Regions from separate parts of the Actinomadura rubteroloni genome, predicted to be linked through region 2. Evidence: predicted binding sites of a transcription regulator. Region 2 holds the regulator's gene; the other holds the start of a gene.

Region 1 (15,070 bases), on a different contig from region 2:
GCCCCGGCGGGCGCGTCGCGCGGGGCGTCGGGGACGGCGTCGCCGGGGCCCGCGAGCGCCCGCGCGATCGCCTCCTCCGGCGTCGTCACCCGGCCCTGGCCCCAGAGCTGCGCGACGACCGGCTCGCCGAGCCGCCGCCGGATCGGCTCCAGCAGCCCCTCGACGCGCGCCCCGCCGCCGGGACGCGGGTCCGGCGCGGCGGCCTCCTGGAGCGCCGCGCCCGCCCCGGCCAGCAGCACCGCGCTCCGCTCGTCGCCTTCGCGGGCCGTCAGCTCGGCGAACGCGATGAGCGAGCGCGCCACGTCCGGGCGGATGCCCGCCGACCGGCTCAGCTCCAGGCTCTCCCCGAGCGCCGCGCGCGCGGCGGCGGTGTCGCCGCGCGCCAGCGCGACCCGGCCGAGCCCGGCCAGGGCGCGGGCGCGTTCGGGCCGCGCGCCGACCGCGACCAGCGCGGGCAGCGCGGCGCCGTAGCAGGACCCGGCGGCGGCCAGGTCCCCGCGCAGCGTCGCGACGCGGCCGAGGCCGATCAGCGCGTGCGCCGCGCCCCAGAGCTGCCCGATCTCCCGCATCCCGGTCAGGCCCTGTTCGAGCAGGTCGCGGGCGTCGCGCAGCCGGCCCTCCCGGATCCGCAGCCGGCCCCGGACGATCCGCCCGTAGGCGCGGTTCCACTCCTGGCACTCGCCGCGCGCGACGGCGTCGGCCTCGTCCAGCCGGACGGTCGCCTCCGCGAACCGGCCCGCGACGATGTCGGTCTCGGCGAGGGTGTTGAGCGCGACGGCCGTCATGAAGTCGTCGCCCGCCTTGCGGCACGGCTCCAGGGCGCGTCCGGCGAACTCGGCGGCGGTGCGGTAGTCGCGGGCGCCGACGGCGAGCTGCGCGCGGCCCGCGAGCCCCGGGCCGTGGACGAACGCGGGCGCGTCCAGGGCGCCGACGAGGAACCGGTCGGTCATCTCGATCCACTCGCCGAGCCGTCCCCGGACGATCCAGAACGTGCGCAGCGCGGTGCAGAGCCGCAGTCCCTCCTCGTACTCGTGCCGGTCCAGCGACCAGGACAGCACCGCCCGGACGTTCTCCATCTCCGCGTCGTAGCGCTGGAACAGCGCGACGCGCTCCTCCCACGTCGCGGGGATCTCGGCGAGCGCGATCTCGGCGTGGCGCTCGGCGTCCTCCAAGAGGGCGTCGCGGTGCCGGGTGCGGACCTCGGCGTCCTCGCCCGCCGCGACGAGCCGTTCGGCGGCGTACTGGCGGATGCTGTCGGGCAGCCGGAACCGGGTCTCGCCCGCGACCTCGTCGGCGACGACGGCGAGGGACTTGTCCGACAGGGCGGTGAGCAGGTCGAGCGGGTCGTGCCCGTCCAGGCCGGTGAGCGCGGGCGGGTCGTCGCGGCACACCTGCTCGACGCGGGTGAGCGTCCAGCCCGCGAACACCGACAGGCGGCGCAGCAGGACGCGTTCGGCGTCGCCGAGCAGTTCGTAGCTCCAGTCGATCGCGGCGCGCAGCGTCCGCTGGCGGGGCGGGGCGGTCCGGTCGCCCGCGCTGAGCAGCCGGAACCGGTCGGTGAGGCGGTCGGCGATCTGCTCGGCCGACAGCACCCGCACCCGCGCGGCGGCCAGTTCGAGGGCGAGCGGGACGCCGTCCAGCGCGCGGCTGACCGCGGCGACCGCGCCGGTCACGGTGAAGTCGGGCCGGACGGCCCGCGCCCGCTCCACGAACAGCCGCTCGGCCTCCGCCGGTTCCAGCGGCGGGACGCGCCACACCGTCTCGGCGGCCATCCGCAGCGGCTCCCGGCTCGTCGCGAGGATCCGCAGCCCCGGGCAGCGGTTCAGCAGCACCCCGGCCAGCTCTGCGCAGTCGTCCACGAGGTGTTCGCAGTTGTCCAGGACGAGCAGGACGCCGCGCGTCCCGATCGTGTCGGCGATGACCCCGGCGGGGGCGCGGTGGTCCTCCTCGGCGATCTCCAGCGCGGCGGCGACGCGGCGGCCGACCGTGCCGGGCGGGCCGTCGGCGGGCGCGTCGGACAGGTCCACGAACCACGTCCCGCCGGGATGATCGGCGCGCAGCGACCGCGCGACGCGCACCGCGAGCCGCGTCTTGCCGATCCCGCCGGGGCCGCACAGCGTGACGACGCGCAGCGACCCGAGCAGGTCGCGCAAATCGGCGACGTCCCGGTCGCGACCGACGAACACGTCGGTCTCGGCCGGGAGGCTGCTCCCGCCAGGAGGTTTCTGCGTCGTCATACGCCCAGTTTCCGCGGCCCGTGCGTGCCCACCGCCGAGTCTTTCACCGCGCGCGGGTGATCGTCTCCCGATTCGGCGGGCCGGTCGCGGATTCCGCGCCGGGCCGGCGGGGCGGGACGGGCGGAACACGCCCGCTCAGGCGGCGATTCCCGTTCTGTCGGCGGGTGCGTCCGCGCCCGGTCGCGGCGGCCGGGAGCGGCCGACGGCGGCGCGCCCGGAATGAGCCGCGGCCCGGGACGGCCGGACGTTAGGTTCTAAGCGTGCGCGTCTTCCTCACCGGTGCTTCCGGTTTCGTCGGGTCCCATGCCGTGCGGGCGCTGGTGGAGGCCGGGCACCGGCCGCGCGCCCTCGTCCGCGATCCCGCCAAGGCCGTCCGGGTGCTCGGCGCGCTCGGCATCGCCGCCAAGGACATCGAGCTGGTGCGCGGCGACATGCTGGACGCGGCGACGGTGGCCGCCGCGCTGGAGGGCTGCGACGCGGCGATCCACGCCGCCGCCGCGCTCGGCGTGACGGGCCGCCCGGCCGATCTCGACGCCGTCAACGTCACCGGCACGAAGAACGTGGTCGGCGGCGCGGTCGCGGCGGGCCTGTCGCCGGTCGTGCACGTGTCGACGGTCGCGGTGTTCCTCCCGACGTCCGCGCCGGTCATCACCGCCGAGTCGCCGCTCGCCGGGGGCCGCACCGGGTACGGACGGTCCAAGCTCGCCGCCGAGCGCTACGTGCGCGGCCTCCAGGACGCGGGCGCCCCCGTCACGATCGTGTACCCCGGCGGGGTGTGCGGCCCGGACCAGCCGGCCCCGGACGCGCTGATGGAAGGGCTCGCCGCCGCGCTGCGGTTCGCGTGGCCGCTGACGGCGGGCGGGGTGTCGGTGCTGGACGTCCGCGACCTCGCCGCCGCGCTGGCCCGGACGGTCACCGGCGGCAAGACCGGCGAGCGGTGGCTGCTCGGCGGGCACTACCTGACGTGGCCGGAGCTGGCGGCGCTGTGCGACGCGGCGACCGGCGTGCGGTCGGTGAAGATCCCGCTGCCGGGGGCGGTGGTGACGGGCGCGGGCGCGGCGCTGGACGCGGTCCGGCGCGTCCGGCCGGTGCCCTATCCGCTGACGCGCGACGCCGCCGAGTTCATGGCGCGGCTCGTCCCGACCGACGACCGGCCCGCGCTGGACGCGCTCGGGCTGGAGCTGCGCCCGGTGCGCGAGACCGTCACCGACGCGCTGCGGTTCCTCGCCGCGTCCGGCCGTCTGGACGCGCGGCGCGCGGGACGGCTCGGCGGCGCGCGGCGGCCCTCGCTCGTGCAGCGCGGGCTCGGCCCCGCCGTCCGGCGGATGGCGGCGGCGCCGTGGTTCCGCAAGGTCGGGCCGAAGGTCGTCCCCCCGGCGGACCGGGCGCTGAACCGGCTCACCGGCGGACGGTTCCTGCTGTCGCAGGCGATGGTCCCGAGCCTGCTGCTCACGACGCGCGGCGCCGTGACCGGGCGGCCCCGGCGCACCCCGCTGGCCTGCCTGCCCGACGGCGACGGCTGGCTCGTCGTCGGCTCCAACTTCGGGCGCGCCGCGCATCCGGCGTGGACGGGGAACCTGCTGCGCCACCCGTCGGCCCTCGTGACCTGGCGGGGGCGGACCGTTCCCGTCACCGCGCGGCTGCTGGACGGCCCCGAACGCGCGGCGGCGTGGCCCCGGCTGGTCGCGGTGTGGCCCGTCTACGACCGGTACGTCGAGTCGTCCGGGCGGACGCTGCGCGTGTTCCGGCTCAGCCCCGTCCGTCAGGTGCGTCCGCGCAAGGTCCGCGACAGCCGGCGGCCGAGCGCGAGGTAGGCGAGCAGGACGCCGCAGGTGTTGAGGATGATGTCGTCCACGTCGAAGGCCCGTCCCGCCACCGCGAGGCCCTGCGCGCACTCGATGACGAACGACACGAGCGCGCCGAGGAACACGAGCCGCAGCGGGCCGCGCAGCCGCACCGACGCGATCGGCGCCAGCACGCCGAGCGGCGCGAGGAGCAGCAGGTTCCCGCCGATCTGGAGCGCCGCGTCCTTGAACGGACGGTCCCAGTAGAAGCGCAGTGAATGGCCGGGGTCGGTGTTGCCGCCCGCCTGGCCGTGGTCGGCGACCGGCGTGAGCGTCAGCCGGTACGCCGCGTAGGAGAAGGCCGCCAGCCCCGCGATCGCGATCAGCACCGCGGCGACGCGCAATGCCCGCACGTACCACCGGACCGGCTCGCGGGGTTTGGCCGGCTGCTGGAGTTCGATGGTTCCCGACACGCACGCCTTGTCCCCCGTCCCGCGCGGTTCATTCCACACGGGACGGGGGACTGCGGCGGATCAGGCGGCGACGGCCGTCGTGGCCGGCTCCAGCGCCAGGTCCAGCACCTCGCGGACGTCGCTGACGGTGAAGACCGTCAGGTTCTCCAGCACCTCGGCCGGGACGTCCTCCAGGTCCGGCTCGTTGCGCTTGGGCACGATCGCGGTCGTGATCCCGAGCCGGGACGCGGCCAGCAGCTTCTGCTTCAGCCCCCCGATCGGCAGCACCCGCCCGGTCAGCGACACCTCACCGGTCATCGCCACGTCCGCGCGGACCGGACGGCCCGACAGCAGTGACGCGAGGGCCGTCGTCATCGTGATGCCCGCGCTCGGCCCGTCCTTCGGGATCGCGCCCGCCGGGACGTGGACGTGGACGCCGCGGTCCTTCAGGTCCCCGACCGGCAGCTCCAGCTCCGCGCCCCGCGACCGCAGGTAGCTCAGCGCGATCTGCGCCGACTCCTTCATGACGTCGCCGAGCTGGCCGGTGAGCGTGACGCCCGTCCCGCCGGTCTCGGGGTCGGCCAGCGACGCCTCGATGAAGAGGACGTCGCCGCCCGCGCCCGTCACGGCGAGGCCGGTCGCGACGCCGGGCACCGCCGTGCGGCGCTCGGTGCGGCTCAGCTCCGCCTCCGGCGTGAACCGGGGACGGCCCAGGTAGTCCTTCAGGTCCCCGGCGTCCACCGTCACCGGCAGCGCCGCCTTCTCCAGCGCGACGTTCGCGGCGACCTTGCGCAGCACCCGCGCGACCGCCCGGTCCAGCGACCGGACGCCCGCCTCCCGCGTGTACTCCGCGGCCAGCAGCCGCAGCGCCGCGTCGGTGACCGTCACCTCGGCCGGGTCCAGCCCGGACTTCTCCAGCTCCCGGGGCAGCAGGTGGTCGCGGGCGATCGTGACCTTCTCGTCCTCGGTGTAGCCGTCGAGCTGGACCAGCTCCATGCGGTCCAGCAGCGGGCCGGGGATCTGCTCGACGACGTTGGCGGTGGCCACGAACAGCACGTCGCTCAGGTCCAGCTCGACCTCCAGGTAGTGGTCCCGGAAGGTGTGGTTCTGCTCGGGGTCCAGGACCTCCAGCAGCGCGGCGGTCGGGTCGCCCCGGTAGTCGGCGCCGACCTTGTCGATCTCGTCCAGCAGCACGACCGGGTTCATCGTCCCCGCCTCGCGGATCGCCCGGACGATCCGGCCCGGCAGCGCGCCGACGTAGGTGCGCCGGTGGCCGCGGATCTCGGCCTCGTCGCGGACGCCGCCGAGCGCCACCCGGACGAACTCGCGTCCCATCGCGCGGGCGATCGACTCGCCGAGCGAGGTCTTGCCGACCCCGGGCGGGCCGCCGAGCGCCAGCACCGCGCCGCTGCGCCGGCCGCCGACGACGCCGAGGCCCCGGTCCGCGCGGCGCTTGCGCACGGCCAGGTACTCGATGATGCGCTCCTTGACGTCCTCCAGGCCGGTGTGGTCGGCGTCCAGGACGGCGCGGGCGCCCGCGATGTCGTAGGCGTCCTCGGTGCGCTCGTTCCACGGCAGGTCCAGGACGGTGTCCAGCCAGGTGCGGATCCAGCCGCCCTCGGGCGAGGCGTCCGACGACCGCTCCAGCTTGTCGACCTCCTTGAGCGCGGCCTCGCGCACCTTCTCGGGCAGGTCGGCGGCCTCGATGCGGGCGCGGTAGTCGTCCTCCTCGTCGGCCGGGTCGCCCTTCAGCTCGGCCAGTTCCTTGCGGATGGCCTCCTGCTGCTGGCGGAGCAGGAACTCGCGCTGGGTCTTCTCCATGCCCTCCTGGACGTCCTTGCGGATCGTCTCGGCGACGTCCAGCTCCGCGAGGTGGTCGCGGACCCAGCCGATCGCGAGGGTCAGGCGCTCGTCGGTGTCGGGGGTCTCCAGCAGCTCGGTCTTCTGCTCGTCGGTCAGGTAGGGGGCGTATCCGGCGTTGTCCACCAGGGTGGACGGGTCGTCGATCTGCTGCACGACGTCCACGACCTGCCATGCGCCGCGCTTCTGCAGGACGGCGCTCACCAGGCCCTTGTACTCCTTGGCCAGCTCGTGCGTGCGTCCGGTGGGCGCCGGGACCGGGATCTCGGTGCCCTCGACCCACAGCGCCGCGCCGGGACCGGTCGTCCCGGTGCCGATGCGGACGCGGGCGACGCCGCGCACGACCGCGCCGGGCTCGCCGCCGGGCAGCCGGCCCTCCTGCTCCACGACGGCCAGCGTGCCGACGGCGGTGTACTGCCCGCCGCGGCGCGGGACGAGCAGCACCCGCGGCTTGGCGGCCGACCGGATGCCGGGCCCGCGCGTCTGGGCGACGGCCCGCGCCGCCTCGATGGCCGCGCGCACCTCGGTGCCGTCGGACAGGTCCAGGGGGACGACCATGCCCGGCAGAACGGCCCCGTCGTCCAGGGGCAGCACCGGCAGCGTCAGGGTCTCGCTCATGCTCAGCTCCGTTCCTTCGTCCGGATGACCCCGCCCCAGAGGGTTGAGTCATACACACTCAAGAAAACGTAGCCGAGTTTTGTTTCCTCCCCGCGTTCGCTCTCAGCGATCAAGCGGCGCGGGCCGTACCCCGGGGAACACCCGGGGCACGGCGTCGCTTCCCCAGTAGCTCAGCCCTAGTCGCTCAGCTCGTGCTCGCCGAACAGCGGCGCGTACCCGGACGGGAGCTGGCTCAGCACGCGGTTCAGCTCGCCGCCCGACACCGTCGCCGCGACCGTGGACAGGACGACGCTCGCGTCCATCTGCGCCGACGTGCCCGCCGCGTGCGTGCGCTCGGCCACCCGGCGGCAGAACTCGTCCACGCCGAACGACCCGGGCAGGTCGGGGGCGTCGGCGAGCAGGACGTCGTCCAGCGGCTCGGGGAGCTGGGCCGCCAGGTGCGCGGCGCCCTCGGGCGTCATCCGGCTGCGCAGCACCTCCAGCACCGAGACCGCGACGTGCTCGGCCTCCCGCCGGTCGGTGTACTCCCCGTTCTCCCGCACCGTCTTGATGAACTGGCCGTACTTCATGGATCACCCTCCTATCCGGAGAGCCTCCGCTACCCGGCGCGCCGCCCGGCGAACCCCGCCGCCGGTTCTTTACGCGCGTGAGGGATTCTGGACGGAACGTCCGGCGGAAAGACCACCGATGACCGCCGGAGACGAGGAGGCGTGATGGCGCTCCACCGCGTGGCGACCGAGACGACCGACGACGTGTTCACCGCGCCGCTGGCCGAGCGGCCCCTGCCGAAGACCCGCATCCCCGACGGCCCGACCGATCCGAAGGTCGTCTACGACCTGCTGCGCGCCGAACTGCTGCTGGACGGCAACTCCGCGCAGAACCTCGCCACCTTCTGCACCACGTACAACGGCGACGAGGTCAAGCGGCTCATGGCCGACGCGCTGGACAAGAACATGGTCGACAAGGACGAGTACCCGCAGACCGCCGAGATCGAGCGGCGCTGCGTCCGGATCCTCGCCGACCTGTGGAACGCGCCCGGCGGCCCGGACACGATGGGCTGCTCCACGACCGGGTCCAGCGAGGCGGCGATGCTCGGCGGGCTCGCGCTGAAGTGGCGGTGGCGCAAGGCGCGGGAGGCGGCGGGCAGGCCCGCCGGCACGCCGAACCTCGTCTGCGGGCCGGTGCAGGTGTGCTGGGAGAAGTTCGCGCGGTACTTCGACGTGGAACTGCGGCAGATCCCGCTGGAGCCGGGCGCGACGGGCATCCGTCCGCACCAGCTCGCGCAGTACGTGGACGAGAACACGATCGGCGTCGTCGCGATCCTCGGCGTCACGTTCACCTGCGACTACGAGCCCGTCGCCGAGATCGCCGGGGCGCTGGACGCGATCCAGGCCGACACCGGGCTGGACGTCCCGATCCACGTGGACGCGGCGAGCGGCGGGTTCGTGGCGCCGTTCGTCCGGCCCGACCTCGTGTGGGACTTCCGGCTGGAGCGGGTCGCGTCGATCAACGCGTCCGGGCACAAGTACGGGCTCGCGCCGCTCACCTGCGGCTGGGCGGTCTGGCGGTCGGCGGACCTGCTGCCGGAGGAACTGATCTTCCACGTGGACTACCTGGGCGGCGAGATGCCCACGTTCGCGCTGAACTTCTCCCGGCCCGGCGGCGAGGTCATCGCGCAGTACTTCAACCTGCTGCGCCTCGGCCGCGAGGGGTACCGGCGCGTCCAGCAGAGCTGCATGGACACCGCGCAGTACCTCGCCGGGCGGCTGCGCGACATGAAGGTGTTCGAGCTGCTGTACGACGGGTCGTCCGCACTGCCCGCCGTCTGCTACACGCTGGACGGCGACCCCGGGTACACGCTCTACGACATCACCGAGCAGCTCCGGACGCGGGGCTGGCAGGTGCCGTCGTATCCGCTGCCCGCCGGACGCAGTTCGACGGTCGTGCAGCGGGTGCTGATCCGGCACGGCATCAGCCGGGACGAGATCTCGCTGCTCGCCGACGACATCGAGGCCGTCCTGTCGAAACTGCGCGCGGGCGGCGGACGGGGCGGGCCGCAGGAGCCGTCCTTCCACCACTGACGGTCAGCCCGCGACCGCCAGGTCGGCCGGCGGCCCGAGCGCGGCCCGGTCCCGCTCGGGCCGGACCAGCGCCGCCGCCAGCAGCCCGCCCGCGACCAGCAGGACGGCGGCCAGGTCGAACGCGTGCCCGAAGCCCGCCGCCGCGTCCGGCGCGCCCTCGACCAGCGCGCCGGTCACCGCCGGGCCGAACGCGCCCGCCGTGGACGCCAGCGCGATGACCGCGCCGAGCAGCGGCGCCCGCTGCCGCACCGGCGCGATCTCGGCCAGCGCGGTCTGGGTGAGCGTGATGAACGTGTGGGCGCCCGCGAACGCGACGAGCAGCACGACGACGAGCGCGCCCGTCCCGCCGACGCGGGTGAGCAGCGCGACCGCCAGCCCGGACGCCGTGATCGCCGAGCCGCCGACCACGCCGCGCGCGACCCGGCTCGGCGCGCCCGCCCGCAGCATCCCGCGCGACCCGACGGCGACGCCGAGCACCAGCGCGATCGACCCGGCCTGCGCGAGCGCCGCGACCATGCTCGCCCGGCCCAGCGAGTGGCCGTGGACGCGCTGGAGGTACTGCGGCAGCCAGGTCGTCACGACCGCGAGCATCCAGTAGGCGGCGAAGCACGCGGCGAGCGCGGCGAGGACGCTGCCCCGGCCGAGCAGCCGCGCGTACGGGACGGCGCGGCCGTCCGCCTCGGGGGCCCGGGCCGCGTGCGGGCCGTCCGCGCCGAGCCGCAGCCACGCGACCGTCCAGGCCAGGCCGAGGACGCCGGTCAGCGCGAACGCCGACCGCCACCCCCACTGGCCGATCGTCAGCGCGAGGACGGGCGCGCCGACCGCGACGCCCGCCGCCGCGCCGATCGGCAGCATCGCGCCCGGGACGGCGCGCTCGCGGTCGGGGAACCAGCCGAACGCGGTGTGGTTGGCCAGCGGGAACGCCGGGCCTTCGGCCGCGCCGAGCACGACGCGCGTCGCGACCAGAACCGCGAACCCGGCCGCCGGGAGCGCCGCCACGAGCTGCGCGGCGCTCCACAGCAGGACCAGTCCGGTGAGCAGGCCGCGGGCCGGGACGCGGTCGGCGAGGAACCCGACGATCCCGCCGGACACGCTGAACAGCAGGTAGAACGCGCTGCCGACCGTCCCGAACGCGGTGTCGCCGAGGCGCAGGTCGGCCTGGATGTCCTTGCCCGCCAGGCCGAGGACCGTCTTGTCGGCGAAGTTCACGACCATGAAGAGGAACAGGAGCCAGACGATCGTCCAGGGACGCCGTGCCGCCATGGGCGCCCTCCGTGGTTCTCTCGTGACGCTGTGTGAGCGTCCCACTCTCGCGGGCGGGCGGGCGCCGCCGCAAGACCCCCGGACGCCTTGTGGCCCGAAGGCGATTCCCCGGTGGCGCTTCCCGGACGATTCTGTGGCGCCGACGGTCGGCGCCCGTCCCGGCGGCGCGGGCGGGCGGACCCGGCGCCCGGCGGCCCACGCGCCCCGGCCGTCCCGCGAACTTCTTTCTTGACCTGGGTTTACGCCCGCGATGACGACGGGTACCTTCCGCATGGAAATCGTGACGCTGGGTGACGGTCAACGTCGAGGTCCGGTCAAGGGGACTTCGCCTGATCCCACCGGAGAAAGGGGGTTTCGATGCCGTTCACTCGCGGGGGCGACGCCCCTGCCGGAAGCGTCGCCGTTCCGGGCGCGACACCGCCCGGTTCCGTCCCGGCGGCCGAGGACGTCCCCGACGGGCCGTCCCGCGACGCGCACCGGCCCCCTTGCCCTCCGGTGCGCGTCGCGGCGACGGTCGCCGGGTGCACACCTCGGGTCCTCGGCCGTCCAGGACGCGCACCGGCGAGCACCGGGCGGCCTTCGACCGGCCCGCCGCCGCGCGTGCGCGGAGCGGCGGCGGGCCGCTCCAGCCTCGCCCCGCCCCGGGATCGCGGCGCCGTGCGCCCCCGCGGCACCGTGACCAGCCGGGCCGGCGGCGCAGGCGAAGCGCAGCGCCGCCCGCCGGCCCGGCCTCCTCGCCTCCGGCGGCGGCACGCCCGCCCCGGCCCGCCTCCGACCCCGTCCGGCGCGCACCGCGCCCCGGACGCGAGGGGGTGAGGCCCCGGACACACCAACCGGCGCGAGCCGGTGCGGCCCCGGGCTTCCGGTACCACGTCCCGACCCCCGTCCCGGACGGCCCGCGGCCCCAGTGGAGAGACACTGCCCACCCGTCCCGGGCGGCACCGATACCGCCCGGGACGGGCCGTGTCCCCCACACGACTCAAGCGAACACACCCACCCGGCCGCGCGCACGGCGCGCGAACGAGAGCGCGACGTGACCGTGGGCTCGGAGGACGAACCGTCTCCGCCCCATAGCGCGAGTTCGGCGCGAGCAAGAACGCGGCGTGGTCGCGGGGTCGGCGGGCGAGCCGTCTCCGCGGGGGTTCGGTGTGTGGTGCGGCGGGTTAGAGGGGGCGGGTCCAGAGTTGGCCGTGGATCACGTCGCCGAAGCGGCGGACCGGCGGGTCCTCGGTCGTCAGGCGGAAGCCCGCGCGTTCGTAGAGGCGGATCGCGGCGCGTTGCAGGGCCGTCGTCCAGAGGGCGATCTCGCGGTAGCCGGCCTGCCGGGCGAACGTCAGGCACGCGTCGATCAGCGCGGCGCCGACGCCCGCGCCGCGCGCGAACGGTTCCACGTGCAGCATGCGGAGCTGCGCGACGTCCCCTTCGCGGGGCGAGCAGAAGACCGCGCCCGCGCGTTCGCCGTCGAGTTCGGCGATCCAGCCGTCGGCCCGCGCCGGGTCGCGGTTCACCACGTACGTGGACAGGACTTCGGCCACGCGCGCCTCGTAGGTCTCGTCCCAGCCGCACTCGGCCGCGTAGAGGGCGCCGTTGCGGGAGATCACCCAGCCGAGGTCGCCGGGCGCCAGGGCGCGCAGCCGCAGGCCCGGCGGCGGGGCCGTCACGCCTGGGCGGGGGCGGAGGCCGTCTCGGGGCCGGCCTCGCGGGCGGCCAGCTCGGCCCGCGCCTCGCCCACGATCTTGTGCTCGATGTAGAACGCGAGGAACGGGATCAGGCCCGCCGTGACCATGAGCGCCATCTTCGGCAGCGGCCAGGAGAACCGCCGCCACAGGTCGTAGGCCATGACCAGGTAGACGATGTAGAGGATGCCGTGGATCGGCGAGATGATCCCCGACGGCGTCGCGTTGCCGCCGATGTAGCGGATCGGCATCGCCACGAAGACGAGGAGCAGCAGCATCACGCCCACCGTGAGAGCGAGGGCGCGGTAGCGGGTGACGGCCGCTTCCACAGGTTCACACCTTTCTCGACGCGCCCGGCGCGCGGGCGGTCACGGCCGGTCAGGCGCGCTTGCCCTGCGCGTTGAGCCGGGCCAGATAGCGGTTGTAGGCGGCGAGCGCGGGGTCCTCTTCCTCCTGCCGCCGGATGATCTCCCGGGTCACCTTCGCCTCGGCGGGCTCCTCGATCGGCTCGGCCGACGGGGGCTTCACGCCGTTCAGCTCGTCCCGGATCATCTTGATCCACATCACGACGACGAAGACCGAGAAGACCGGCCACTCGAACGTGTACGCCCAGCTCCGGTCGTTGCCGCCCGTGGCCCGTTCGAACTGCCACCAGCCGAAGAACAGGAAGGAGAAGAACAGCACGATCGCGATGGCGTGGAGACCGAGCCAGCCGGGGGTGAGGAACCTGCGCACGTCACCCACCGTACCCCCGTCCCCGCCGAGCCCGCGCCCGCCCCCAAGGCTCGCCCGTTCGGCCGTGATTTGTCGGTTCTCTCCCCTACGGTGACGGGCATGTCGATCACGGCACCGGCCCAGGGGTACTCGTACGCGCGCCCGTCGGGGCTGTCGGACGGGCGGCTCGGCCTGTCCACCTCGGGCGGGCGCACCGCCGCCGGGCCCGCCGCGCGTCCGCACTTCTTCAGCGGCGTCGTGACGCGTCCGGCCCCGGCCGCCGCCGCGCTGCTGGCCGTCGCCGACGTCGCGACGACGCGTTACCACCGGCCCGGCGGCACGTCCCGCGACCCGGTGGTCACCTGCAACGGGGACCGGCTGCGGCTGGAGGCGTTCTCAGGCTGCGGCGGCGTCTACGCGCGGCTCGACCTGCTCGCCGGGGCGCTCGACGGAGACGTCCACGACCTCGGCACCACCAACGTGGACGTCAACCCGCCGCTGCGCACGGCGCTGGCCCGGGTGGGCGCGGGCGACCCGCTGCACTTCGCGGTCGGCGCGGACGAGCTGGTCGTCACCACCGGCGACGGCGCCGCCGTGGAGAAGAAGGTGCTGCTCCCCGACCGGTGGCTGCGCGGGTTCGCCGAGGTCCAGGTGATCACGGCGGGCTTCGACCCGCGCGCGGAGCTGCGCGGACCGGAGGCGGTGCGGTTCGTCCGGTCGCTGCGGTCGGGCGGGGCGCCGTGGTTCGTCCCGGCGGGGCGGACGCTGCGGCCGTCGGCGCGTCCGGTGCCCGGCGCGGTGTGCGCGGCGGCGCCCGAGCGGCTCCGGACGATGCTGCCGCTGCTGCGGTTCGCGACGGCGCTGCGCGCGTACGGGCCGCCCGCGCCGGACGGCCCGGCGGCGAGCGTGTGGGAGCTGGAGCTGCCCGGGATGCGGTACGTCCTCGCGCTGTCCCCCGAGATCCACCGGGGCTTCTCCGGTGAGGGCGCGGTGCTGGACGCCCTGTCCGCCGACGACACCGCCGACGACGCGGACCTGGTCGGCGCGCTGCTGGCGTTCGAGCCCCGGCTCGACACCGACGTGCTCGCCGAGCGGTCCGGCCTGCCCGCCGCCCGCGTCCGCGCCGCGCTGACCTGCCTCGGGACGGCCGGACGCGTCGGTTTCGACGCCGCCGAGGCCGCCTACTTCCACCGCGAGCTGCCCTACGACGGCGCCCGCGTCACTGCGCTGAACCCCCGGCTGCGGGCGGCGCGGGAGCTGGCCGGGACGGTGCGGCGCGCGGCGGACGGCACCGCGCTCGTCCCGGGCTCGGAGCGCGAGCACCGGGTGCGGGGATCGTCGTGCACGTGCTCGTGGTGGACGCGGCACGGAGGCGGGCGGGGGCCGTGCAAGCACGTCCTCGCCGTCCGGATCGCCGGGGAGGCGCGATGAACGTCCGGGACCTGGTCGACGCGGGCGACGCGGCGGGCGTCGTGCGGCTCGTCGCGACGATGCCCGAGGACGAGCGCCGCGCGACGGCCCGCGCGCTGCCCGCCCTGCTGCGCGAGCTGAAGGCCGGCGGCTGGCACCCGTGGGGCAAGGACGGCGAGCGCGCCGACGCGCTGGCCCTCGCCGGGGCGGGCTGCATCGCCGGGGCCGCCGCCGCGGCGACGTGGCTGTGCAAGGGCGACGTCGCGGACGTCGGGCAGCGCCCGCGCGCCTACCCCGCCCTGATCTCCGCGGCCACCGCGCACCGGACCGCCGCGTGGCGCGCGGACGTCGCCGCGCGGATGACCGGGCGGCTGCGGTTCCGCGACGACCCGATGATGTCGGTCGCGCGCTGGCGCGCGGCGGCGGCGCTGACGCTGGCGGCCGGAACCGCGCCGCCGGCCGGCGACGCCTTCGTCGTCGGCTGGGCGACGTGCACGACCGCGCTCGCCGACGACCCGTTCCTGTCCGCGTTGCTCCCCCGCCTGTTCGAGGCCGACGGCGTCGGCGCGGCGCTCCAGTGGGACGTGGGCGAGACCGCGCAGGTCTGGACGGGCGTCACGCGCGTCGAACGGCCGTCCTGGCTGGCGGCGCTCACCGCGCTGGCGGACGCGGGCCGCGTCGACCGGGACCTCCTGCTGGACGGCTGCCTCGGACGGTTCCTGCGCGGCGGGCGCTCGGTCGACCTCCAGTGGTTCGTCCGGCTCTACGACGCGCTCGCGCCCGGCCCGGACGAGACGGCCGCGCGGCTCCGCGACCATCTGCGGCTGCTGCCGTCCGCGCCCGTCCCGGTGGCGGAGCGGGCGCTCGCGGCCGTCCGGACGGCGGACGAGGCGGGCGGCCTCGACGCGGCGGCGTTCGCCGAGGCGGCCGGGGCGCTGCTGTTCCGGCCCGAGAAGAAGCTGGTCAAGGCGACCC
Region 2 (15,070 bases):
CAAGGACAACGAGGACAAGGTCGCGGGCGACCTCAAGACCGAGGTCGAGGCCGCGGTCGCCGAGGTCCGCCAGGCCCTGGACGGCACCGACGTCGACGCCATCAAGGCCGCGACCGACAAGCTCGGCCAGGTCAGCCAGAAGATGGGCGCGGCGCTGTACGCGCAGAACCCCGAGGGCGCTGCGGCGGCGGACGAGGGCCCGACGGCCGAGGCGCAGGACGACGAGGTCGTCGACGCCGAGATCGTGGACGACGACAAGCCCAAGGGCGGTGCGTCGTGACCGCTCCCGACACGGGTGAGGAGCACGACGGCCCGGTGATCCGCGACCGGCGGCGCATCGACCCCGAGACCGGCAAGGTCCGCGCGGCCGCCCCGGCTCCGGAGCCGGCGGAGAAGGAGCCGGAGAACACCGAGGCCGCCGAGCTGAAGGCCCAGCTCGACGAGCGGACCGCCGACCTCCAGCGGCTCCAGGCGGAGTACGCGAACTACCGCAAGCGGGTCGAGCGCGACAAGACCGCGCTCCGCCAGGTCGCGGTGGGGAACGTCCTCGCCGAGCTGCTCCCGATCCTGGACGACGTGGGCCGCGCCCGGCAGCACAACGAGCTGACCGGCGGGTTCAAGTCGGTGGGCGAGGGCCTGGAGGCCACGGTCGCCAAGCTCGGCCTGGAGAAGTTCGGGGAGGTCGGCGAGCCGTTCGACCCGAACGTCCACGAGGCGCTGCTGCACTCGTACTCGGCGGACGCGACCGAGACGAGCGTGCAGACCGTCCTCGAACCCGGATACCGCATCGGCGACCGGATCCTGCGCCCCGCGCGGGTCGCGGTCGTCGAGCCGGAGGCCGAGCCCGCCGGGGCGGCCTCCGAGGACGACGACGAGTGATCCGGCTCCGGACGGTCCCGGCGACGGGACCGTCCGGCCCGGCGGGCGTGCAGTGGCGAGAGCAGAGAGCGGGGCGGCGTGAGCACCAGGGACTATTTGGAGAAGGACTACTACAAGGTCCTCGGTGTCGCGAAGACGGCCTCCCAGGAAGAGATCAAGAAGTCGTACCGCAAGCTGGCCCGGCAGTTCCACCCGGACGCCAACCGCGGTGACGCCGACGCCGAGGAGCGCTTCAAGGAGGTCTCCGAGGCCTACGACGTCCTGTCGGACGAGAAGCGCCGTAAGGAGTACGACGCGGTGCGCGCGATGCCGCGCGGCGGCCAGCAGGGCGGCTTCGGGTTCGACTTCGGGGACCTCTTCGGCCAGCAGGGCGGCGGCGGGGCCGGCGGCGCGGGCGCCGGGGACCGGTTCGGCGACCTGTTCGGCGGGCTGTTCAACCGGGGCGGCGGCGGCACGCGGGCGGGCGCCCGCCGGGCGCGGCGCGGCGCGGACGTGGAGACCGACGTTGCGCTGACGTTCGACCGGGCGATCAACGGCGTGACCGTCCCGATCAAGCTGACGAGCGAGAAGGCGTGCCCGACGTGCCGGGGCACGGGCGCCAAGGCGGGGACCGTCCCGCGCGTGTGCCCGAACTGCGAGGGCACCGGGCAGGAGACCCGCAACCTCGGCAGCTTCGGCGTGCAGGAGCCGTGCCACCTGTGCCACGGGCGCGGGCTCGTCGTGGACGACCCGTGCGTCACCTGCCACGGCAGCGGCCGGGCGACCGGCACGCGGACGATCCAGGCGCGGATCCCGGCGGGCGTCGCCGACGGCCAGCGGATCCGGTTGAAGGGCAAGGGCGCCCCGGGCGAGAACGGCGGCCCGGCGGGCGATCTGTACGTGAACGTGAAGGTGGCGCCGCACGCGGTGTTCGGCCGCGCGGGCGACAACCTGACGCTGACCGTCCCGGTGACGTACCCGGAGGCGGCGCTCGGCGCGGAGATCCGCGTCCCGACGTTCCAGGGGCAGCCGGTGACGCTGCGGCTGCCGGAGGGCACGCCGAACGGCCGGACGCTCCGGGTGAAGGGGCGCGGCGCCCCCCGCCGCGACGGCACCAAGGGCGATCTGCTGGTCACGGTGGACGTCCACGTGCCGCAGAAGGTGGACGAGACGACGCGCGAGGCGCTGGAGCGGCTGCGCGCGGCGGGCGAGGGCGAGGAGCTGCGCGGCGAGCTGGCCGCGCGGGCCAAGGAGTGAGGTGACGCGGTGACCAGGGACCCGTTCGGAGACGACACGCCGGTCTACGTGATCTCCGTGGCGGCGGAGCTGTCCGGGCTGCATCCGCAGACGCTCCGCACCTACGACCGGATGGGCCTGGTCTCGCCCGGCCGGACGACCGGGCGGGGCCGCCGGTACTCGATGCGCGACATCGTGATGTTGCGCGAGATCCAGCGGCTGTCCCAGGAGGAGGGCATCAACCTCGCCGGGATCAAGCACATCCTCGAATTGCAGCGGGAGAACGTCCGGCTCCGGGACGAGCTGGAGCGGGCGCACGCGTCGCTGAACCAGCTCGCGGGCGAGCTGGAGTCGACGCGGGCGGTGGCGGCGCGGCTGGCGCAGCAGGCGCGGCAGGGCGGGGCCGGGACGTCGTCGGGCGGCGGCGATCTGGTGCCGATCCACCGGACGCGGGTCGTCCTGTGGCATGAGCGCGGGCGCGAGTAGGACGGGGAAGGGACATGGACAACAAGCTGACGTTGAAGAGCCGTGAGGCGATGTCGGTGGCGATCCGGCGCGCGGCCGCCGAGGGGCACCCCGAGATCCTGCCCGCGCATCTGCTGGCGGGGCTGCTGGTCCAGCCGGAGGGGACGACCGTCCCGCTGCTGGAGGCGGTCGGGGCGGACCCGGCGGCCGTGCGGCGGCGGGCCGAGGAACTGCTGGCGCGGCAGCCGAAGGCCAGCGGGTCGACGGTGCCCGAGCCGCGCGTCTCGGGCCAGCTCCAGCGGGTGCTGGCCACCGCGCAGCACCGCGCGGAGGAGTTGCAGGACGAGTACGTCTCGACCGAGCACCTGCTGGTCGGGCTCGCCGCCGACGGCGGGCCCGTCGCGGACCTGCTGAAGGACGCCGGGGCGACGCCGCAGGCGCTGCTGGAGGCGTTCGGCAAGGTGCGCGGTCACCAGCGGGTGACGAGTGAGAACCCCGAGGACACCTATCAGTCACTGGAGAAGTACGGCGTCGACCTGACGGCGCAGGCCCGCGAGGGCGGCCTGGACCCGGTCATCGGACGGGACTCGGAGATCCGCCGGGTCGTCCAGGTGCTGTCGCGGCGGACGAAGAACAACCCGGTGCTCATCGGCGAGCCCGGCGTCGGGAAGACCGCCGTGGTCGAGGGGCTGGCGCAGCGGATCATCGCCGGGGACGTCCCGGAGTCCCTGCGTAACAAGCGCTTGGTCTCCCTGGACCTCGGCGCGATGGTCGCCGGGGCGAAGTACCGGGGCGAGTTCGAGGAGCGGCTGAAGGCCGTCCTCAACGAGATCAAGCAGAGCGATGGGCAGATCGTCACGTTCATCGACGAGCTGCACACAGTCGTCGGTGCGGGCGCGGCCGAGGGCTCGATGGACGCCGGCAACATGCTCAAGCCGATGCTGGCGCGCGGCGAGCTGCGGCTGATCGGCGCGACGACGCTGGACGAGTACCGCGAGCGCATCGAGAAGGACCCGGCGCTGGAGCGGCGCTTCCAGCAGGTGTTCGTCGGCGAGCCGACCGTCGAGGACACGATCGCGATCCTGCGCGGGCTGAAGGGCCGGTACGAGGCGCACCACAAGGTGCAGATCAACGACTCGGCGCTGGTGGCGGCGGCGACGCTGTCCGACCGCTACATCACCGCGCGGTTCCTGCCGGACAAGGCGATCGACCTGGTGGACGAGGCCGCGTCCCGGCTCCGGATGGAGATCGACTCGCGGCCCGTCGAGATCGACGAGCTGCAACGGCAGGTGGACCGGCTCCGGATGGAGGAGCTGGCGCTCGCCAAGGAGACCGACGAGGCGTCCAAGCAGCGGCTGGAGCGGCTGCGCCGCGACCTCGCCGACCGGCAGGAGTCGCTGAACGCGCTCGTCGCCCGGTGGGACCGGGAGAAGGCCGGGCTGAACCGCGTCGGCGAGATCAAGGAGCGCATCGACCAGTTGCGCGGCGAGGCCGAGCGGGCGCAGCGCGACGGGGACCTGGAGACCTCGGCGCGGCTGACCTACGGCGAGATCCCGGCGCTGGAGAAGCAGCTCTCGGAGGCGGCGGCGCAGGCCGACGACCGGGACGCGATGGTCAAGGAGGAGGTCGGCCCGGACGACGTCGCCGACGTCGTCGGCTCGTGGACCGGCATCCCCGCCGGCCGGCTGCTGGAGGGCGAGACCGCCAAGCTGCTGCGCATGGAGGACGAGCTGGGCCGCCGGCTGATCGGGCAGTCCGCCGCCGTCCAGGCCGTGTCGGACGCGGTGCGCCGGGCCCGCGCCGGGATCGCCGACCCCGACCGTCCGACCGGGTCGTTCCTGTTCCTCGGGCCGACGGGCGTCGGGAAGACCGAGCTGGCCAAGGCGCTCGCGGAGTTCCTGTTCGACGACGAGCGGGCGACGACGCGGATCGACATGTCCGAGTACTCCGAGAAGCACTCGGTGGCGCGGCTCGTCGGGGCGCCGCCCGGCTACGTCGGGTACGAGGAGGGCGGGCAGCTCACCGAGGCGGTGCGGCGGCGTCCGTACTCGGTGGTGCTGCTGGACGAGGTGGAGAAGGCGCACCCCGAGGTCTTCGACATCCTGCTCCAGGTGCTGGACGACGGGCGCCTCACCGACGGGCAGGGCCGCACGGTCGACTTCCGGAACACGATCCTGATCCTGACGTCCAACCTGGGGTCGCAGTTCCTGGTGGATCCCTCCCTGGACGCGGGGGCGCGCCGCGAGGCGGTGCTGACGGCCGTGCGGGCGTCGTTCAAGCCGGAGTTCCTGAACCGGCTGGACGACGTGATCCTGTTCGACGCGCTGTCCACGGACGAGCTGACCCGCATCGTGGACCTCCAGGTGGACCGGCTCGCCGCCCGGCTGGCCGACCGTCAGCTCACCCTGACCGTCACGCCCGCCGCGCGCGAGTGGCTGGCGCTGACCGGCTACGACCCGCTGTACGGGGCGCGTCCGCTGCGCCGCCTGGTGCAGACGGCGATCGGCGACCAGCTCGCGCGCGAGCTGCTGTCGGGGTCCGTCCGCGACGGCGACGAGGTGGTCGTGGACCTGGACGAGGCCGCCGACAAGCTGACGGTCTCCGCGTCCAGGCCGTCCCTGGTGAAGTAATCGTTTTGTGAAGGCCCCCGGTACCCGCCGGGGGCCTTTGCGCGCTCGGCGTCCGCTTCACGCAGGAGCCGATGGGAGATGGGGCCGCGTCTTCGACGACACCTGCGGCAACCTGCCTGATCTCAGGGGCGGGCGGCGGCGTGGGGGCCGCCGAGCGTGTGGGCGGGCGGGTGGGCCGCCGTGGTCAGCAGGGCCGCCGCCGCGACCAGCGCGGCGATGAACGTCTTGCGCCATTTCCGGTGCATGGTTCCCACGCTAGGAAGCGCACGCCCCGGTCACCATCGGCCCAGCCACCCGATCGGGGGTGGGGCCAGCCCCCCGGCGTCCCCGATTGAGCGGATGCTCAACAGCGCGCTAGGCTGCGCGTTGAGCAGTCGCTCAAGAGAGGGGTTCCGATGGCGGACACGCGGGCGAAGTTGCTGGTCGGAGCACTGGAGACGCTGCGGACGCGCGGGATCGCGGGCACGTCCGCCCGGGCCGTCGCGGGCGCGGCCGGGGTCAACCAGGCGCTCGTCTTCTACCACTTCGGCAGCATGGACGAGCTGCTCGTCGCCGCCCTGGAGCACGGCGCCGAAGAGCAGGTCGCGCGGTACCGCGGCCGGTTCGACCGCGTGACCTCGATCGGCGGGCTGGTCGAGCTGAGCCGCGCGCTGCGCGAGGACGACGAGGCCGAGCGGAACATGACCGTCATCGCGCAGCTCCTCGCGGGCGGCCGGGCCAACCCCCGGCTCGCGGAGGCGACCGCGCGCGGCCTGGAGCTGTGGGTGGCCGAGCTGCGGAACGTCCTGCGCCGCGTCCTCACCGGAACGCCGCTCGCCGAGTTCGTGGACACCGACGGCCTCGCCCGCGCGCTCGCCGCGTCGTTCCTCGGCCTGGACCTGTACGGCGGCGTGGACGAGGCGTCCGCCCGCCGCGCGACGGCCGCGCTGGAGCAGTTCGCCGTGCTGATGTCGGCACTGGACGACCTCGGCCCGGTCGTCCGCCGCGCCGTCCGCACCCGCCTGCGCCGCGCCGGCCGATGAACCCGGCCACCGCCCGGCGCCTGCTCGCGTCCGGCGCGCTGGCCGCCGGGACGGGCCTGTTCCTGACGCCCGCGCTCGGCTACTGCCTGGTGTTGATGCCGTTCGGCGGGTGGCTCGTCCTGCCGGGCGTCGTGACCTGCGCGGCGCTGATCGGGATGAGCGCGGCGATGCTCGGCCTCGTCGCCGAGGAGCTGCCGCGCGTCGTGGCGCCGCCGTTCCGGTGGGCGCTGCTCGTGCAGTTCGTCGCGGCGCTCGCATGGCTGCCGGTCGCGGCGCGGACGCCCACGACCGGCGGCCTGCTCGTCGCCGGCGCGATCGTCACGGCTCTCACCACCGGGGCGCTGAGCCGCGTCCCGCGCGTCGCCGGAGCCGCCAGGATCGGGCTCGTGCTCGCCGCGCTGCTGGTCTGAGCGGACGCTCAAGTCGTCCGGACGGGCCGCCGTCGCGCTTTGAGCGAGTGCCGGGAATTAAACTCCGTAAGGCGTACGCTATTGTCCCCGAAAACTCCGTAGGAAGTACAGAGTTGGAGGGCGCATGGCATACGCGATCGTCGCCGAGGGGCTGCGCAAGCGGTACGGCGACGCCGACGCGCTCGCCGGGATCGACCTGGCGGTGCCCGCCGGGGCCGTCCACGGCCTGCTCGGGCCGAACGGCGCGGGGAAGACGACGGCGGTGCGGATCCTGGCGACCCTGCTGCGGCCCGACGGCGGCCGGGCCGAGGTGGCCGGGCTCGACGTCGTGCGGGACGCGGCGCGCGTCCGCGCCCGGATCGGGCTCGTCGGCCAGCACCCGGCGGTGGACGAGCCGCTGAGCGGACGGCAGAACCTCGTGATGTTCGGACGGCTCCACCACCTCGGCGCCCGCGCCGCCCGCCGCCGCGCCGACGAACTGCTCGCGGCGTTCGGGCTCGACGGCACCGGCGACCTGCCCGCCGGGCGCTACTCGGGCGGGATGCGGCGGCGGCTCGACCTGGCCGCGAGCATGATCGTCGCCCCGGCGGTGCTGTTCCTGGACGAGCCGACCACCGGCCTGGACCCGCGGTCCCGGGCCGAGGTCTGGGACGCCGTCCGCGACCTCGCGGACCGGGGCACGGCCGTCCTGCTCACCACGCAGTACCTGGAGGAGGCCGACCGGCTCGCCGGCACGATCTCGGTCCTGGCGCGGGGCCGGGTCGTCGCGGACGGCACGCCCGAACGGCTCAAGTCCGACCTCGGCGGGGACCGGCTCGACGTCGTCGTCCACGACGCGGCCGACCTCGCGGCGGCGGCGGAGATCGTCGGCCGGATCGCGGGCGCGGCGCCCGTCGTGGACGAGGCCGCGCTGCGGATCGGCGCGCCCGTCACCGACCGCGTAGCCGCCCTCACCGAGACGGTCCGTGCGCTGGACGCGGCCGGTGTCGGGGTGGCCGACGTCGGGCTGCGCCGCCCGACCCTCGACGAAGTGTTCCTGCGTCTCACCGACACCGCGAAGGAGGCCGCATGACGCCGCGCACGGCCGCCGCCGACACGTGGACGATCACGCTCCGGTCGCTGGCGCACTGGGCCCGTCAGCCGGGGCCGGTCGCCGTGGCCCTGCTGTTCCCCGTCATGGTCGCGCTGATGATGGGCTACCTGTTCGGCGGGCAGATGGACGTCCCCGGCGGGGGCGGCTACCGGGAGTTCATCATGCCCGGCATGTTCGCGATGACGATGCTGTTCGGCGTCGAGACGACGTTCGCGGCCGTCGCGTCCGACCGGGCGCGCGGTGTCACCGACCGGTTCCGGGCCATGCCGGTGGCGCCGTCGGCCCCGGTCGCCGGACGGGCCGTGGCGGACATGCTCCACGGGGCCGTCGCGCTCGCCGTCATGATCGGCTGCGGGCTGCTCGTCGGCTGGCGCTGGCACGACGGGGCCGGCCGCGCCCTCGCCGGGCTCGGGCTGCTGCTGCTCCTGCGGTTCGCGCTCGTGTGGACGGGCGTGTACCTCGGCCTGGTCGCGTCCGGCCCGGAGGCGGTGGTCGTCGCGCAGGTGCTCGTGTGGCCGGTCGGGTTCCTGTCCAGCGCGCTGATCGCTCCGGAGACGATGCCGGGGTGGCTCGGGGCGATCGCCGAGTGGAACCCGCTGTCGGCCACGGTCACCGCGTGCCGCGACCTGTTCGGCGACACCGCGCCGTCCGGCGGATGGGCGGCGGACCACGCCCTTGCCCTGGCCGTCGTCTGGCCGCTGCTCATCTCGGGGGTGTTCGCCGTGCTGTCGGTGCGGCGCTACGGCCGCCGGTAGTTCACCGGGCTCCGGACCAGGCCGTCCAGAGCGCCGCATAACGCCCGCCGGACGCGGCGAGGGCGTCGTGGGTGCCGGACTCCACGATCCGTCCCGCGTCCAGGACGACGATCCGGTCGGCGGCGGCCTGGTTGAGGCGGTGCGCGACGATCAGCGCCGTCCGTCCGGACAGGACGCGCTCGGCGGCCCGGTCGAGGAGCCGCGCCCCGGCGCTGCCCGCGTCGGCGGTGGCCTCGTCCAGGACGACCACGGCCGGGTCCGCGAGCAGCACCCGGGCCAGCGCGAGCTGCTGCGCCTCGGTCGTGGTGAGCCGGTGGCCGCCCTCGCCGACGACGGTCGCGAGCCCGCGTGGCAGGGCGTCCGCCCAGGTCAGCGCGCCGACGTCGGCGAGCGCGGCGCGCAGGTCGGCGTCGGACGCGGCCGGGGCGGCCAGGCGCAGGTCGTCCGCGAGGGGCCCGGCGAAGACGTGGACCTCCTGCGTCACCAGTGCGATGTGGCGGCGCGGCTCGGCCAGCGCGTCCACCGGCGCCCCGCCGAGCAGCACGGTCCCGGCGCGCGGCGGATGGACGCCCGCGACGACCTTGGCGAGCGTCGTCTTCCCGGCCCCGCTCGTCCCGACGAGCGCCACGTGCTCGCCGGGAGCGGCGGAGAACGCGACGTCGTGCAGCACGGGATGCGACGGCGTGTAGGCGAACGTGATGCCCGTGGCCGTCACGCCGCCGTCGCGCGGGACGGCGTCGCCGGAAGCGGGCGGCAGGGGCGCGTCCGCGACGCCGACGAGACGGGCGAGCCCCGCCGCCGCCTCCTGCGCCGTCCCGAACTCGCCGAGCAGCGTGTTGACCGGGTCGAAGACGCGGTGGAAGTAGAGCGCGGCGGCGGCCGTCGCCCCGACCGTCGCGCTCCCCGCGCCGACGAGCAGGTACCCGGTGCCGAGGATCGCGCCGAGCCCGACGAACTCGGCGAGGTTGAGCCGGCCGAAGAACCGCGTCGCCAGGCGGCTGGCGGTGAGCGCCTGGTCGAGCGCGGCGGACGACCGGCCCGCGACGGCGGCGCGGTGCGCGGCCCCGAGCCCGTAGGCGCGCAGGGCGTCGGCGCCGCCGATCGAGTCGAGGATCTGGCGCGTCCGGTCGCCCGCCGCCGCGCGCTCGGCCGCGAACACCGGCGTCGAGCGGCGCAGGTACCAGCGCAGCGCGGCGAACTGGAGCGGCGCGGCGAGCAGTCCGGCGAGCGCGAACCGCCAGTCCAGCGCGGCGAGGCCCGCGACGGTGAGCAGGACGGTCAGCCCGGAGCCGGCGAGGGCGGGCAGCGCGGTCCGGACGGCCCCGGCGATCACCGCGACGTCCCCGCTCACCCGGGCCACCAGTTCGCCGCGTCCGGCGCGTTCGACCTGGTCGGACGGCAGCCGCAGCGCCCGGTCCACGACGTTCTCCCGCAGCCCGGCCAGCAGCGTCTCGCCGAACCGGGCGACGAGCGCGTTCCCGACGCCGGTCAGGACGGCCTGCCCGACGGCGGCGGCGAGGAGCAGCAGGACGGGCGCGGTGACGGCTCCGGCGCCCCGTCCGTCCAGCACGACGTCCACGAGATGCCCGAGGACGGGCGGGACGACGAGCCCGCACGCGGTCGCGGCGACGAGCGTCAGCACGGCCCCGGCCGCCGCGCCCCGGTGCGGCCGGGCGAGTTCGCGCAGCGCGCGGCGGGTCGCGGCGGGACTTGCGGTGGGGAGCGTCATGCGAGCACCAGGTCACGGTAGGCGGGGTCGGCGGCCAGGTCGGCGTGGGTGCCCTCGGCGCGGACGGCGCCGTCCCGGACGAGCAGGACCCTGTCGCACGCGGCGAGCAGCGCCGGGCTCGTCGCGATGATCACGGTGGTGCGGTCGGCGCGGACGTCCCGCAGCCCGGCCGCCATGCGCGCCTCGGTGGCCGCGTCCACGGCGGTGGTCGGGTCGTGCAGGACGAGCACCGCCGGGTCCGCCGCGAGCGCGCGGGCCAGCGCGACCCGCTGCCGCTGCCCGCCCGACAGCGACGCGCCGCGCTCGGTGAGGACGGTCGCGAGCCCGTCCGGGAGCGTCGCGGCGACCTGGGCCGCGTCGGCGGCGGCCAGCGCGGGCGCGACGCGGTCGGGGGCGGCGGCCGACGCGGCGACGTTGTCCTGGACGCTCGCGGCGAACAGCGGCGCGTCGTGCCGGGCGACCAGCAGCGTCCGCCGGGCCGCGTCCGGGGTGAGATCGGCGACCTCGGCGCCGTCCACGACGACGCCGCCGTCGTAGGGCGCGGACGCGAGCAGGTCCGCGAGCGCGAGCGCCGACGCGCCGTCGGCGGCGATCCCGAGCGTCTCGCCCGGCGCGACGGCGAACCCGGCCACCTCCGGCTCGCCCCGGGACGGAGGCGCGGCGGCGAACGCACCGGGCACCTCCAGCTCGCCCCCGGACGCAGGCGCGGCGGCGAACGCACCGGGCACCTCCAGCTCGCCCGGGGACGGAGGCGCGGCGGCGAACGCACCGGGCACCTCCAGCGCGCCCCGGGACGCGGGCGCGGCGGCCGAACCCGCGTGCCGGGGCGCGTCCAGGACGGCCGCGACGCGCGCCGCCGACGCCCGTCCCTGCGCCAGCCGTGCCCCCGCCATCGTGAACGCCGACAGCGGCCCGAGCAGGAACTGCGCCAGCCCGACCGCCGCGACGAGGTCGCCGACGCTGATGCGGTGCTGCGCGGCGAACCGTCCGCCGACGAGCGCGACCAGCGCGACGAAGCACAGCGTGAGCAGCAGCGTCGCGCCGGAGTAGACGGCCTCGGCGCGGGCCGCGCGCAGGGTGGCGCGCAGCGACCGGCGGCTCGCGGCGCGGTACCGGTCGGCGGCGGCGCGCTCCCCGCCGAAGCCCTTCAGCACGCGCAGCCCGGTGACGAGGTCGGTCGCGAGGTCGGCGGCCTCGGCGGCGCGGGCCTGCTCGACGCCGGACCGGCGCTCCAGCGGGCCGCCGAGCCGCTGGACGGCGAACAGCAGCGGCGGCGCCCCGAGCAGGACGAGCAGCCCGAGCGGAACCGAGATCCGCAGCAGCGCGACCGCCACGACCAGCACCGCCGCGAGCGCCGAGCACGTGCGCGGGACGACGCTCAGGAACTCGCCCACCCGGTCGGCGTCGCCGGACGCGATGGAGACGAGCGTCCCGGTCCGCCGCTCGGGGTCGGGCCGAGTGCGGGGGTCCAGGGCCGCCCCGGCGACCGCGAGGCGGGTCCGGTTCGCGGCGCGCTCGGCCGCGGCCTTCGCCGTCCGCGCGCCGAACCGGAACGACAGCGACAGGACGAGGAACAGGACGCCGAGCACGCCGAGCCAGAGCAGGATCGCGCGTCCGTCGTGCGGGGCGACGGCCCGGTCGATCGCCGCGCCGACGACGACCGGGACCAGCGCCTCGCACACCTGCCAGGCCATGAGCAGGACGGCGGCGGCCAGCACCGACCACCGGTCGGCCGCCACCGCGCGCCGCAACACGTCCCCGGCCGTCACACGAACCTCCCCGTCGAGTTTGGGAAGGCTAACCTAACTCACGGCTTCGTGGCGAAAGCGGCCAGGTTGGTGGAAATGGGCTCGGGCCTGCCGCCGTTCTGGCGCGGCGCGGCCGTCAGGACGTCCAGATGCTGGTAGCCGGGCGCGATGACGTCGCCGGGCTCGGGGTGGCGCGTGCCGAGCCCGTCCCCGGCCTCCAGGTTGATGACCGGATTGGCCGTGATGCCGTTCTTGTGGACGGCGCCGTCAGCGACGCCCGGCGCCCCCGCGAGCGCGATGTCGGTGACGATCCGCGTCGGGAAATAGTGCTCGGTGAAATCGAGCGGGTGCTCCGACAGGCTGCGGGCGAGTTCCGCGATGTCGGTGACCTCTTTGGCGGGCGTGGTGAACGGCTGCCCGTCCTTGGCCTTCGGGACGTTCTTGACGGCGTCGTAGTTCTGCCAGCCGTATTGGGGCCCGTCCGGCGTCGCGGGGATCGCCTTCCGCTCGGTGCCGAGCAGGCTCTTCCACGCGCCGTTCCCGGACAGGATCATCTCGTTCGGGACGGGGAAGTCCTTGTCCACGACCGGCCCGCCGGAGAAGAACCCGACGCTCGCCTGGAGGAAGGCGAGCGGCTGGGAGTCGTCGTCCAGCAGCGCGCCGAGCGCGGCGGCGTTGGTGAACCGGAAGTCGGCGATGGTCGGCGTGCCCGCGATGAACGTCGCGAAATCCTTGGAGAACAGGAGCCGGTACGTCGTGTCGGTGTTGAAGCTGGACGGAATGTAGGTCGCGAGGTCGGACCGTCCGGACGGCGCCACGCGCGCCGCGAGACCCGCGATGGCCAGCAGGTTCATCGTCTCGGCGTTGATGAGCGCGGGGCCCGAGACCGTCCGGGGCACGACGCCCGATTCCAGTCCGGCCTTCACCGCGCCCGCGCCGAACTGGAGCAGCGGCACCATTTCTTTGGGGAAGTCGCCCATGCCCATGAGCGACGTCGCGACGCGGGTGTCGAGCGCGAAATACCCCGCGCACTGGTTGTATCCGGCGTCGGCGGTCGTGGCCGGGTTCCCGTCGAAGTCCCATTCGGCGAAGAAGCCGGTGAGCGTACCGCCGAGCGAGTGCCCGCCGCACAGCACCTTCCGCTTGCGCAGCTTCTGGTCGGGGAGTTCGGCGCGCAGCAGGTCGTACTCGTCCCGGACGGTCTGCTCCAGCCCGACGTTCTGGAGCCATTTCACCTGGTCGTTGGACTGGTACCCGGCGAACACCCGTCCGTCGACGCGCTTCTTCCGGTAGTAGTAGTCGACCGCGACATGCGGGTCTTTGGCAGCGAGTCCCGCGAGCACACCGGTGGTGTCGTCCAGGCAGTTCGAGCGCCGGTCCAGCGCCCAGAACTCCAGGTGCTTCCCCTTGGCAGCGGCGGCCGTGATCGTGTTGCGCGCCACGCTGTCGAACGCGCCCGCGCCCTCCAGGATGCCGGGCTGCGCGACGAGGATCCGGTCCGCCTTCGCCGAGGACGCCGGCCCGTGGACGTCCCGGAACCGCAGATACGACAACCAGTCGCACGCGGCGGGATGCGGCCCCACCGCCTTGGGCAACGGCACCTTGACCCGTACGACGCTCTCCACCACGCCCTTCACCGGCGAACTGTTGGTGGTGACCGTCGTTTCCCGCCGCTCCGCCGCGTAGGCGGGCGCGGTCAGGGCGGCGCCTGCGGCGGTGACGGCGAGCACAGCAGCGGACGCGCGCAGAGGGACCCGCATCTTCGTCCTCCTCGGCGAGATGATCGACGCGCCACAGCATGGCCCCCGCGCCGCCGCACCGATAGTGCTCCGGAGCACACATCCCGTCCGGCCGCGGAGGTCGCGAGTCACGTTCGCGGCCAAACACACATCGCGGCGTTCCGTGGACGAATCGGCGGAGATCCGCTAGAGAAGCGGCATGACCGCACTGGTGCTCGGCCCCCTTCTCCGTCATGTCGGCGAACACACCGCGACGCTCTGGGTGGAGACCGCACGTCCCGGCGAGGTGGCCGTCCGGGCGGGCGAGGCCGCCGCGACGGCGGAGACGTTCACCGTCCACGGCCACCACTACGCGCTCGTGGACGTCGCCGACCTCCCGGCGGGCGCGTCCGTCCCCTACGAGGTGCTGATCGACGGGGAGCGCGTGTGGCCCGAGGACGGGTCGCCGTTCCCCGCGCCCGCGCTGCGCACGCTGGACGTGTCCGGCGCGCTGCGGCTGTCGTTCGGGTCGTGCCGCCGCTCCCCCGACCCGCGCCGCGTCCACGGCCTGGACGCGCTCGCCGCGCTGGCCCACCACCTCGCCGGGCCGGACGCCGCGTGGCCCGACGCCGTCCTCATGGTCGGCGACCAGGTGTACGCGGACGAGCTGAGCGACGAGATGCGCGCGTTCGTCCACGCCCGGCGCGGCCCCGACGCCGAACCGAAGGACGAGATCGCCGACTACGAGGACTACACCCACCTCTACAAGCTCGCGTGGTGCGAGGACCCGGCGGTGCGGTGGGTGCTGTCGACCGTCCCGACCTTCGCGATCTTCGACGACCACGACATCCGCGACGACTGGAACACCTCGCTGGCCTGGCGCCGCCAGATGGCGGAACTGCCCTGGTGGCGGGACCGCATCGTCGGCGGCATCGGCTCCTACTGGGTCTACCAGCACCTGGGGAACCTGGCACCGGACGAACGCGCGGCCGACCCGGTCCTCGCGGCCGTCCGCGACGCGTCCAAAGACGGCGGCGACGGCGGCGCGATCCTGGACGCCTTCGCCGAACGCGCCGACGCCGAACCCGCCACGATGCGCTGGAGTTACGCGCACGAATGGGGCGGAACAAGGCTCGTCGTCGTCGACAGCCGCTGCTCACGCCTGCTCACCGAAGACCGCCGCGGCATGCTGGACGACGAGGAATTCGCCTGGCTCGACGCCCAACTCCAAGGCGGCGTGGACCACCTTCTGATCGCCAGCTCGCTCCCCTACCTGCTCGCCCCCGGCATCCACCACGCCGAGGCATGGAACGAGGCGCTGGCCGACGGCGCCTGGGGCCGCGCCGGCGCCCGCTTCGCCGAAAAACTGCGCCAGGCCGCCGACCTCGAACACTGGGCCGCATTCG

Evidence for each region. Region 2 encodes HspR, which represses chaperone genes until heat shock. Its sites were predicted from a motif close to ANTTGAGTCNNNNNGACTCAANT; they were not measured.
Region 1: lon (endopeptidase La) is a predicted target of HspR. The motif match lies at 6,993-7,015, and genes of this name have one in related genera.

Annotation. Positions count from the first base shown of each region.
Region 1 is NZ_MTBP01000004.1:494,188-509,257, reverse strand. It holds gene BTM25_RS26530 (ATP-binding protein) at 1-2,237, opposite strand, end outside; gene BTM25_RS30570 (nitroreductase family deazaflavin-dependent oxidoreductase) at 2,498-4,051, shown strand; gene BTM25_RS26520 (VanZ family protein) at 4,000-4,494, opposite strand; gene lon (endopeptidase La) at 4,555-6,951, opposite strand; gene BTM25_RS26510 (DUF2267 domain-containing protein) at 7,128-7,520, opposite strand; gene BTM25_RS26505 (glutamate decarboxylase) at 7,665-9,032, shown strand; gene BTM25_RS26500 (MFS transporter) at 9,036-10,295, opposite strand; gene BTM25_RS26495 (GNAT family N-acetyltransferase) at 11,459-11,956, opposite strand; gene BTM25_RS30090 (DUF3817 domain-containing protein) at 11,953-12,300, opposite strand; gene BTM25_RS26485 (hypothetical protein) at 12,350-12,706, opposite strand; gene BTM25_RS26480 (DprA-like winged helix domain-containing protein) at 12,806-14,116, shown strand; gene BTM25_RS26475 (DUF6493 family protein) at 14,113-15,070, shown strand, end outside.
Region 2 is NZ_MTBP01000001.1:1,085,896-1,100,965, reverse strand. It holds gene dnaK (molecular chaperone DnaK) at 1-280, shown strand, start outside; gene grpE (nucleotide exchange factor GrpE) at 277-879, shown strand; gene dnaJ (molecular chaperone DnaJ) at 958-2,115, shown strand; gene BTM25_RS04840 (heat shock protein transcriptional repressor HspR) at 2,125-2,580, shown strand; gene clpB (ATP-dependent chaperone ClpB) at 2,595-5,189, shown strand; gene BTM25_RS30635 (hypothetical protein) at 5,312-5,434, opposite strand; gene BTM25_RS04830 (TetR/AcrR family transcriptional regulator) at 5,585-6,211, shown strand; gene BTM25_RS04825 (hypothetical protein) at 6,208-6,621, shown strand; gene BTM25_RS04820 (ATP-binding cassette domain-containing protein) at 6,746-7,693, shown strand; gene BTM25_RS04815 (ABC transporter permease) at 7,690-8,469, shown strand; gene BTM25_RS04810 (ABC transporter ATP-binding protein) at 8,471-10,198, opposite strand; gene BTM25_RS04805 (ABC transporter transmembrane domain-containing protein) at 10,195-11,967, opposite strand; gene BTM25_RS04800 (hypothetical protein) at 12,006-13,706, opposite strand; gene BTM25_RS04795 (DUF7800 domain-containing protein) at 13,885-15,070, shown strand, end outside.